Spiractinospora alimapuensis: one gene and its partner. The protein of the gene in region 2 interacts with the protein of the main gene of each other region in a pairwise test. Links are inferred from orthologs where the notes say so. Each region holds a gene or a part of one and is shown on either strand. Other genes may lie near its edges.

Region 1 (3,911 bases), 330 kb from region 2 along the record:
GGGAAGTTCTCCGCGTGCGGCTGGGCGACGGTGGCCTGTGCCCAGTCGCCGGGGTCGAGCACGAACGGTTCACTCGATCCGCCCTCGTGCGACGCCCAGTCGCCGACCATCTCGCCGTCCGGTCCGTCCACCCAGTGCATGTTGGCGTACCCCGCCATCTGACACGACGCACCGTCGGAGATCTTCAGGAACGCCAGCTCGATGTAGGTCGTTCCCGGCGGCGCCTCGGTCGTTCTCCATGATCTTCAGGTCGTCCACAGCGCACCAGGGGATCGCTTCCTCCGCGGCCTCGGTGTCGGCGGCCGCGGGGGCGCTGAACCCGACCGCCATGGGAACGGCGAGGGTGGTGGCGGCGAGGGCTCGGACTCCCCAAGCGCGCCGTGTACCAGGAATGCCACGCATGTCGATCATCCTCCGCTGTGGGCGGGCGGGACGCGGGCGCGCCTCGCCATGACGCCTTCCCGCTCCACCGCGGGTCCTTCCCCGATCGCCACCTCCGACCACACGAAGCCATGGAAGCTCACCGACCGCAGGCGGCCATCCTCACTGGTCAACGATTCGCGGTCCCGCGCGTCGCGGTTCTGTCGCGGGAACGGCACGCCGGTCACGCAGCAGCAGGGCACCGACGAGCACGAGGGCCACACCCGTTCCGCCGTGCATGCCGTAGGCGAGCGCCGGCGAACCCCCGTTGGCGACGACGATCGCGGCGTCGCCGAACGGCACCAGCGACACGGCGATCATCACCCACCCGGCGGCCCGGAACTGTCGCACTACCAGGAGGGTCAGGCCGATCACTCCGAAGCTCAGGTCCCGCAAGCCCTTGACCGCCAGGTAGGGCCCGGCCTCCCCGGTGGCGGCGGCCGCGATGCCGTAGTCCGCGGCCCCGGACTCCGGCACGACCAGGAACCGCACCCCCACCACGATGATGGCCACGCACATCGCGGCGGCGAGCGCGATGAGCACCAGCGTTCCCCGGGTTATTAGTGATTGATCAATAACTTTTGGGCTCACGCATTCTCCCTTGATCTTGATGCCTCTCGTGGCTCTCCCCTCGGAGAGATGACCTGTCAGTCTCCCCGGGAGCGGAAGCCCTCCCACAGCTCGGCGTCGAAGCCCGCCCAGACCCGATCGTCCGTCGGGAACCCCAGCGACACCAACGTGTTGATGAGCATCCCGAACGCCGCGAAGCCCGTGGTTTCCTGGACGTCGTCCCCGAGCGCCGCCTCCATGCTCGACCACCACTCCCGCCAGGCGGCACGGATCGGGGCCCCGAACTCGTGGTCCCCGGCGGCCTCGGCGGAGGCGACCGCGACGTATATCTGCATCTGCATCAGTAACATGTCGGGCTCGGCGACGAGGGACTGATAGGCGGCGGCCATGGCCATGTGCGCGTCCTCGGGCGCCGCGTCCTCGGCGGCCTCGGCCAGCACCTGGCTCGTGCGCTCGACGCAACGCACCGCGGCCGCGAGGAAGATCGTCCGCTTGTCCCGGAACAGGCGGTACAGGTAGGGCTGTGAGACGCCCACCCGGCGGGCGATCGCCTCAGTGGTCGTCCCCTCGTATCCCCCGCGGGCGAACTCCGCGACGGCGGCGCGAATGACGCTCTCCCGTCGCTCCTCCGCACTCATCCGCACCATGCGTCCAAGTTATTGGTTAATCACTTATGAGGCAAGAAGGCGGCCTCGCCTGGAAGGGTGTCGCTCCGTGTACGCGGACACGCGAGCGGTACGCCGCTCCCCCACTCTCCCGATGGGATGGTGCGAGCCGACCACAGGAGTCGGAGTATCCGCGTTCCGTGGGCGAAGGATCCACTCGGAGACGCGGTCGCGGCTGCCGGCCACGGGGGCATCCGTTGAGCGGCTGGTGTGGGAGCGGTGTGGCCGACGGAATCCGTGCGTCGTTCCCGCGTCTTCCCAGGTGAGAGACTGGTGGAGCCGACCAGGGGACTCGAACCCCTAACCTGCCGCTTACAAGGCGGCTGCTCTGCCAATTGAGCTAGGCCGGCGGATGGCGTCCACACGCATGGTACCGGCTTTCCGGCCACGGTGCGGCGCCACGAGGGCGGTCGGGGCGCCGTCAGGAACGGCGTTGGCGCACCGCCTCGTACAGGGCCACCCCGGCCGCCACGGAGGCGTTGAGGGACTCCATGCCCGCGATGGGGATGCTGGCGACGACGTCACACTTCTCGCGCACCAACCGCGAAAGGCCGCGCCCCTCCGCGCCGACGACCACGACCAGCGGGCCGTCAGTGACTCGAACGGCGTCCAGTGGCTCGTCCGCGTCCGCGTCCAGACCCACCACGAAGAGGCCTTCTTGCTGGTAGGCCTCGATCGCACGGACGAGGTTGGCGACCTGGGCGACCGGGACGCGGGCGAGCGCCCCGGCGGAGGTCTTCCACGCGGCGGCGGTGACCCCGGCCGCGCGACGTTGGGGCACGACGACCCCGTGCGCCCCGAAGGCCGCCGCGGACCGCACCACGGCGCCGAGGTTGTGCGGGTCGGTGACACCGTCCAAGGCCACGATCAACGGCAGGGCATCGGCGTCACGAGCGGCCGCCGACAGGTCGCCCGCCTCGGCGTAGACGTAGGGCTTGACCCGCAGCACCAGGCCCTGGTGCGCGATCCCCGGGCTGCCGGCCTGCTCGCAGCGCCGGTCCAGCTCCGGACGGGTCACCTCCCGGACCTCGACCCCGGCGTCGCCAGCCAGCCGCGCCGCCTCGGTCACCCGGTCGTCGGCGTCGAGACTGTTCGACATGTAGAGGGTGTGGGCGGGAATCCCGGCGCGCAGTGCCTCGACGACCGCGTTCCGTCCGACCAGCACCGTGGCGGCGGGAGCTCCCCGCTGGGCGGAGCGTCCACCCCCGCCACCGGCGCCACTCGCGGGACGATCCGTCGCCCCCGCTTCGGCGTTGGGGGTCTTGCGCCGACGATGGTCGGCGTACCAGTGCCGCTCCTCCTTGGGCAGCGTGGACCCCTTGCCCTCAAGCGAGCGTCGCCCCTTGCCGCCGCTGCCCTTGGTCGGGCCCTTCTTGCTCTTCTTCGCCGGCATGGCGCAACGAACCTTCCACGAGACTGCGTCTATTCGAACCAGCGTGCCGATGACGCTGGCGTTCCCCCCGCGGCTTGGACTCAGCCGCGCTTGAGCTCCCAACGGGCGCCCTGCGGGGTGTCCTCCACCGTGACCCCGGCCTCGGTGAGCTGGTCCCGGATGGCGTCCGCCGCCGGGAAGTCCTTGCGCGCGCGTGCGGCCTGGCGCTGCTCCAGCGCGACCGCCACCAGCGCGTCCACGACCTCCCGCAGGCCGGTGCCCTCCCCCGACGCCCATTGGCTCGACAGCGGGTCAAGGCCGAGCACGCCGAGCATGGCCCGCACCTCGGCGAGGGTCGTCGCGGCGCGCTCCTTGGCTCCATCGGCCAGGGCGGCGTTCCCGTCCCGCACCGCCGAGTGCACGACGGCGAAGGCGGCCGGAGTTCCCAGGTCGTCGTCGAGAGCCTCGGAGAACGCCCGCGGCACGTACGACGTCGGCGGCGTCGGGCCGCAGACCTCGCTCGCGCGTTGCACGAACCCCTCGAGCCGTTGGTAGGCGGCGGCCGCCTCGGTCAACGCCTCCTCAGAGTAGTCAATGACGGAACGGTAGTGCGGCTGGCCGAGGTAGTAGCGGAGCTCCACCGGACGGATCCGGCGCACCATCTCCGGGATCAGCAACGAGTTGCCGATCGACTTGCTCATCTTCTCGCCGCCGACCGACAGCAGCCCGTTGTGCAACCAGTAACGGGCGAAACCGTCCCCCGCGGCCTTGGACTGCGCGATCTCGTTCTCGTGGTGCGGGAAGACGAGGTCGACGCCGCCGCCGTGGATGTCGAACGTCCCGCCGAGGTACTTCGTCGCCATGGCGGAGCACTCCAGGTGCCA
Region 2 (5,065 bases):
CAGGGCAGACGGGGGAAGGCCCGCGGCGACCACCTCGGCGCCGAGGGCGGCGATCATCGCGCCGTTGTCGGTGCACAGGGCCGGTCTGGGGACACGCACCTGGATGCCGGCCGCCTCGGCGCGTTCTTCGGCGAGGGTGCGCAGACGGGAGTTCGCGGCGACGCCCCCGCTGATGACCAGGTGCTCGACGCCATGGTCGCGGCAGGCGTCGACGGCCTTGCGGGTGAGAACATCGGTGACGGACTCCTGGAACGCGGAGGCCACCTCGGGGACGGAAACCGGGGACCCCTGGGCCTCGGCGTCCTCCGTCCACCGGGCGACCGCGGTCTTCAGGCCGGAGAACGAGAAGTCGTAGGTGCCGTCGCCCCACTTGCCGCGGGGGAAGCGGAGACTGGCGCCCACGGCTTCTCGCGCGGCGCCATCGATGCGTGGACCGCCGGGGTAGCCCAGCCCGAGTAGGCGCGCCACCTTGTCGTAGGCCTCACCGGCGGCGTCGTCGACCGTCTCACCGAGCAGCCGGACATCGGTCGCGAGATCGCGGACCAGCAGCAGGGAGGTGTGCCCGCCGGAGACGAGCAGCGCGACCACCGGCTTGGGCAACGGTCCGTGTTCTAGCTGGTCGACGGCGACGTGCCCCACCAGGTGGTTCACTCCGTACAGCGGCTTGTCCAGGGCCAGGGCGTAGGCCTTCGCCGCCGAGACCCCGACGAGCAGAGCCCCCGCCAGGCCGGGGCCCGCGGTCACGGCGATCGCGTCGACGTCGCGGAGGGTGACACCGGCGCGGCCCAGCGCCCGGTCCATCGTGGCGGGCAACGCCTCCAGGTGCGCGCGGCTCGCCACTTCGGGGACGACTCCACCGAACCGGACGTGCTGGTCCACACTTGACGCGACGTCGTCACCGAGCAGGGTGCAGCCGCGGACGAGCCCGACCCCGGTCTCGTCGCAGGAGCTCTCGATGCCCAGCACCAGTGGTTCGCCGGTCATGGCTAGTCTTCCCCTCGATCGTTGTCCACGGCGCCCACGGACGCTTGCTGTCGACGCATCACGACACTGTCGACACCATCTCGGTAGTAGCCCCGCCGGACGCCGATCTCGGTGAACCCGAACCACTGGTAGAGCCGTTGCGCGCGCGGGTTGTCGGAGCGCACGTCGAGGAACACGTCGGTCACCGCGAGCCGTTCGGCCTCGGTGAGCAGCGCGGTCAGCAGGGCGGTGCCCACTCCGGATCCCCACCAGCGTTCGTGGACGGCGATGGTCTGGACGTCGCCCTCGGGGGGCACGTAGCGCAGGCCGGCGTAGCCGATCACCGCGGGCTGGTCGGGTTCGGGGTCGACGATCTCGGCAACCTGGTAGTAGCGGCCGTCCGCGCGGAGCTCGTCGCGGAACATGGAGGTGCTCCAGGAGTCGGCGGGAAAGAGCCGGCGCTCCAGGTCCAGCACGCGTGGGAGGTCGTCGGCGTGCATGGGGCGCAGTCGGTAGGCCGGGACGGGCGTCATTGCTGCTGCCATTGTCGGACTCTCTTGGTGGCCCCGGGAACTTGTGCGTCGGGGCGTCGCAGGTACAGCGGATGTGGCTCGGGCAGTGGGGCCCCGGTGACCAGACGCTCCACGGCGAAGGTTCCCAGCGCGGCCGCGGTCGGATGCGTCGGCTCCCACGAATCCTGCCCGGCTCCGAGGGTCTCCGGGTAGAGCGCCGCGCCGGCTCCGATGACGGGCAACCCTCCGGTCTCCACATCGGCGGGTCGGTCGACGGCGATGTCCCCCACCCGGGTGTCGGCGTCGGTGTAGCGCGCCCAGAAGACTTCCTTGCGGCGGGCGTCGGTCGCGGCGACGAACGGTTCCGTGCGCCCGGACGACTTCGCGAGGGCGTCGAGGGTGGGCACGCCCACGCACGGGATGCCCAACGCGTCACGCAGCGCGTGGGCGGTGGCGAGCCCGACCCGAAGTCCGGTGTAGGGGCCCGGTCCGATCCCGACGGCGATGTGGGTCAGGTCGGTCATGGTGGCCCCGGCCGCGCGCACCACGTCGGCGATGCTCGGGGCCAGCAGCTCACCGTGCCGCCGCGCGTCCACGGAAGTCCGCTCGGCACGGACCGTGGCGTCGCCGCCGTCCACCGAGCACACGGCGACGGTGACGGCCGGGGTGGCGGTGTCGAACGCGAGGAGCAGCACTCGGGTCACCTTTCCTGCGTCGCGGGGGTGTCGGCCCAGCGGGCTCCGACGCCGGTGAGGGTCACGGTGCGCGTGTCGTCGGAGTGGCGAACGATGCCGACCTCGAGGCGCTCCGAACCCAGGTGGTCCGCCACGCCCTCACCCCATTCCACGATGGTGACCGAGTCCGGCATGGTCGCGTCCAGGTCCAGGTCCTCCAGCTCGTCGGGGTCCCCGAGCCGGTAGGCGTCGACGTGCACCAGTGCCGGGCCATCGACCAAGGACGGGTGACGTCGGGAGAGAGCGAACGTCGGGGAGGTGATCGGCCCGCGCACCCCAAGGCCGGAACCGATCCCCTGTGTGAGCGTCGTCTTGCCGGCACCGAGCGGGCCGGACAACACGACGACGTCGCCGGGGCGGAGGCGTTCGGCGAGTTCCCGACCAAGGTCACGCATCGCGGTGTCGGTCTCCGCGGTGCGGGTTTCCACACTGGACACGTCATCCAGGGTAGGCAGGTTCCACACCTCCTCGGACACCCTCCTGAGATCGCTCCCTCATCGGCGATACAGCGCGAGAAGCGGTTTGAGCGGGAACAGTTCCCCGAACCGGTGATCGCGGGTCCGTCGAAGCCGGACGGCGACGGCGGGAGCTTGGCGCCACAGGTAGCGTCGCGCCTTGCGCGCGTGGAACGTGTTCGACGCGACCTTCACGACGGGGAACGACCCGACCAGCGGCAGGGAGTACATGATGTTCTCCCACGTAGTGGTGGCCCGCTCCTCCAGGACCACGTCCGCGGGGTCCACCCCCAGGTGGCGAACCGCGTACTCGGCCATGACTGACGCCTCGGAGCGCCGGGCGCCCCGCCGAGAGCCGGCGCCGGTGAACACCAACACGCTCCGGCTCGCCTCGGGGGCGCGAGAACGCACGGCGACGCGTGCCCGGTAGCGCTGCACGAGGCCGGGCCAGTCGCCGGCCCCGCTGGGATAGCCGAGCACCACGATGGCCTCGCGGTCGCCGGCCGGCGGCGGGCGTCGCGGGTACTCCTGTCTCGAAGCCCGCCAGCACGCCCATTCCCCCCAGGCCATCGCGCCCACGACGGCGACGGACACGAACGCGACCAGAGATCCTCGTCGATTCACGAGCTACGGCCCACCTGTCCATGCCCCACGGCGCGCGTGCGGTCAACCGCCGACGTAGCGACGGGCCACCCGGCCGCCGACGCGGGTCACCAGTTCGTAGTGGATGGTTCCCAACCGGTCGGCCCACTCCTGGGCGGTGGGCTCCCCCTGTTCCCCCGGCCCGAAGAGAGTGACGCGGTCGCCGGCCTCCACCGGCTGGTCACCGAGGTCGACGCAGAACTGGTCCATGCACACGGTTCCCGCGATCGGGAAACGGGCACCGTTGACGCTCACCTCGGCGGTGTTGGTCGCGGCCCGTGGGACGCCGTCGGCGTAGCCCAGCGGCACCAGACCGAGCCGTGTCGGGTGTTCCGCGACGAAGCGGTATCCGTAGGACACCCCCTGGCCGGTGTCGATGGAGCGGGTCAGCATGAGCGGCGCGGATAGCGTCATCGCCGGCCGCAACGCGCCGTCGTCCAGCTCGGGGATGGGGTGCAGACCGTAGGCGGCGATCCCCGGGCGCACGAGGTCGTAGTGGCTCTCCGGGAGGGTGAGCGTCGCCGCGGAGTTCGCCAGGTGCCGGACTTCCGGGCGGAGCCCGCCCTTCTCGGCCGTCTTCAACGCGAGCTGGAAGGCGTCCAGTTGCCGCGCGATGGACGGGTGACCCGGCTCGTCGGCACACGCGAAGTGCGAGAAGACCCCGACCACCCGAACGTGCCCGGCCCGCTCCGCGTCCGCCGCCGCCTCGACGGCATGCGCCCAGTCCCGCGGGCTGATCCCACCGCGCGCCAATCCGGTGTCGGCCTTGAGGTGGACCCGGGCCGGTCGACCAACGCGCCGCGCCGCCTCCGCAGCGTCATCGATCGACGCGATGACGCTGATTCCCAGGTCGATGTCCGCCGCGACGGCCTGATCCAGCGGGGTCCCCGGCGGGACGATCCACGCGACGGTCGGCGCCGTGATGCCCGCCGCCCGAACCGCGAGCGCCTCGTCGACGAACGCGGTTCCCAACCAGGTGGCGCCCCCCGCGAGCATGGCCCGTGCCGCCGGCACCATCCCGTGCCCGTAGCCGTCGGCCTTCACCACCCCCATGACAGCGGCCCCGGACGCACGCCGAACCAGCTCACCGACATTGGATCGGATGGCACCCAGGTCAATCCGAGCCTCGGCCTGCCCCGCGACCACCGGCCCGGACTCCGTCGTGCGCTCAGATGCACTGTTCGGCATGGACATGCCTCCATTCTGGCACCGCGCCGAGCCCTGTCCCGCCAGCTCAGCCCGCGTCAACGGGGGGAGGAGTTCGGTCGCCGATGGCGCGCGCCGTCGAGCGCACCGACCACCCCAGCCCCATACGAAGGCGCAACGTCCATCGGGAGCCCCCGCTCGGAGCTGGGGGACGGACGGGCCTGGCCCAGGCGGCCCGCGACGATCTGGCGGAGCCACGGACTGGGCGACTCAGGGACGGTGAGCGCGGCGTCCCTCAGTCACGCGAACGACGCCGCCGCTTGACCGAACCACCGCAATCGGCAGGCACCCGCCGACCCAGGATGCAACCGGACGAAGCGCGACGTTCTTGGGCGCCATACAGAAAGGAAATGGGAGCGGCGCGTCCCACGCGACGCCACCACCGGGCGTGGGAGGACGGATCCGTCCGCGCCCGGACGACACACGTCCACAGGGTTCACGGGTAGTGGTTCTCGTGATCGGAGGGGGTGGTGGCCCGGTCGGGGGCGCGCAGGAGGGAGGTGAGGCGGCGGGGGGTGACAGGACCGACGAGGGCGGCTGTGGTGTAGGGGAT

What was found. The genes of interacting proteins can lie anywhere in the genome.
Region 1: the proteins of tsaE (region 2) and rlmB interact in binary tests that used the Escherichia coli proteins (3 or more experiments, as listed by UniProt). The link is inferred for Spiractinospora alimapuensis from one-to-one orthologs.

The regions. Positions count from the first base shown.
Region 1 is NZ_CP072467.1:3,934,592-3,938,502, reverse strand. The notes cover bases 1,063-3,911. They hold rlmB (23S rRNA (guanosine(2251)-2'-O)-methyltransferase RlmB), read right to left. Parts: upstream 3,049-3,911; coding sequence 2,077-3,048; downstream 1,063-2,076. Other genes in these bases: cysS (cysteine--tRNA ligase), read right to left, coding at 3,129-3,911; J4H86_RS18315 (TetR/AcrR family transcriptional regulator), read right to left, coding at 1,068-1,637. Outside these bases: J4H86_RS18320 (DUF4267 domain-containing protein), read right to left, coding at 544-963. UniProt on the Escherichia coli protein: Specifically methylates the ribose of guanosine 2251 in 23S rRNA.
Region 2 is NZ_CP072467.1:4,265,521-4,270,585, reverse strand. What follows is about bases 891-3,830. They hold tsaE (tRNA (adenosine(37)-N6)-threonylcarbamoyltransferase complex ATPase subunit type 1 TsaE), read right to left. Parts: upstream 2,605-3,830; coding sequence 2,176-2,604; downstream 891-2,175. Other genes in these bases: alr (alanine racemase), read right to left, coding at 3,331-3,830; J4H86_RS19975 (YdcF family protein), read right to left, coding at 2,704-3,288; tsaB (tRNA (adenosine(37)-N6)-threonylcarbamoyltransferase complex dimerization subunit type 1 TsaB), read right to left, coding at 1,493-2,170; rimI (ribosomal protein S18-alanine N-acetyltransferase), read right to left, coding at 987-1,496; tsaD (tRNA (adenosine(37)-N6)-threonylcarbamoyltransferase complex transferase subunit TsaD), read right to left, coding at 891-984. Outside these bases: more of tsaD, read right to left, coding at 1-890; more of alr, read right to left, coding at 3,831-4,494; J4H86_RS19965 (PrsW family glutamic-type intramembrane protease), read right to left, coding at 4,949-5,065. UniProt on the Escherichia coli protein: Required for the formation of a threonylcarbamoyl group on adenosine at position 37 (t(6)A37) in tRNAs that read codons beginning with adenine.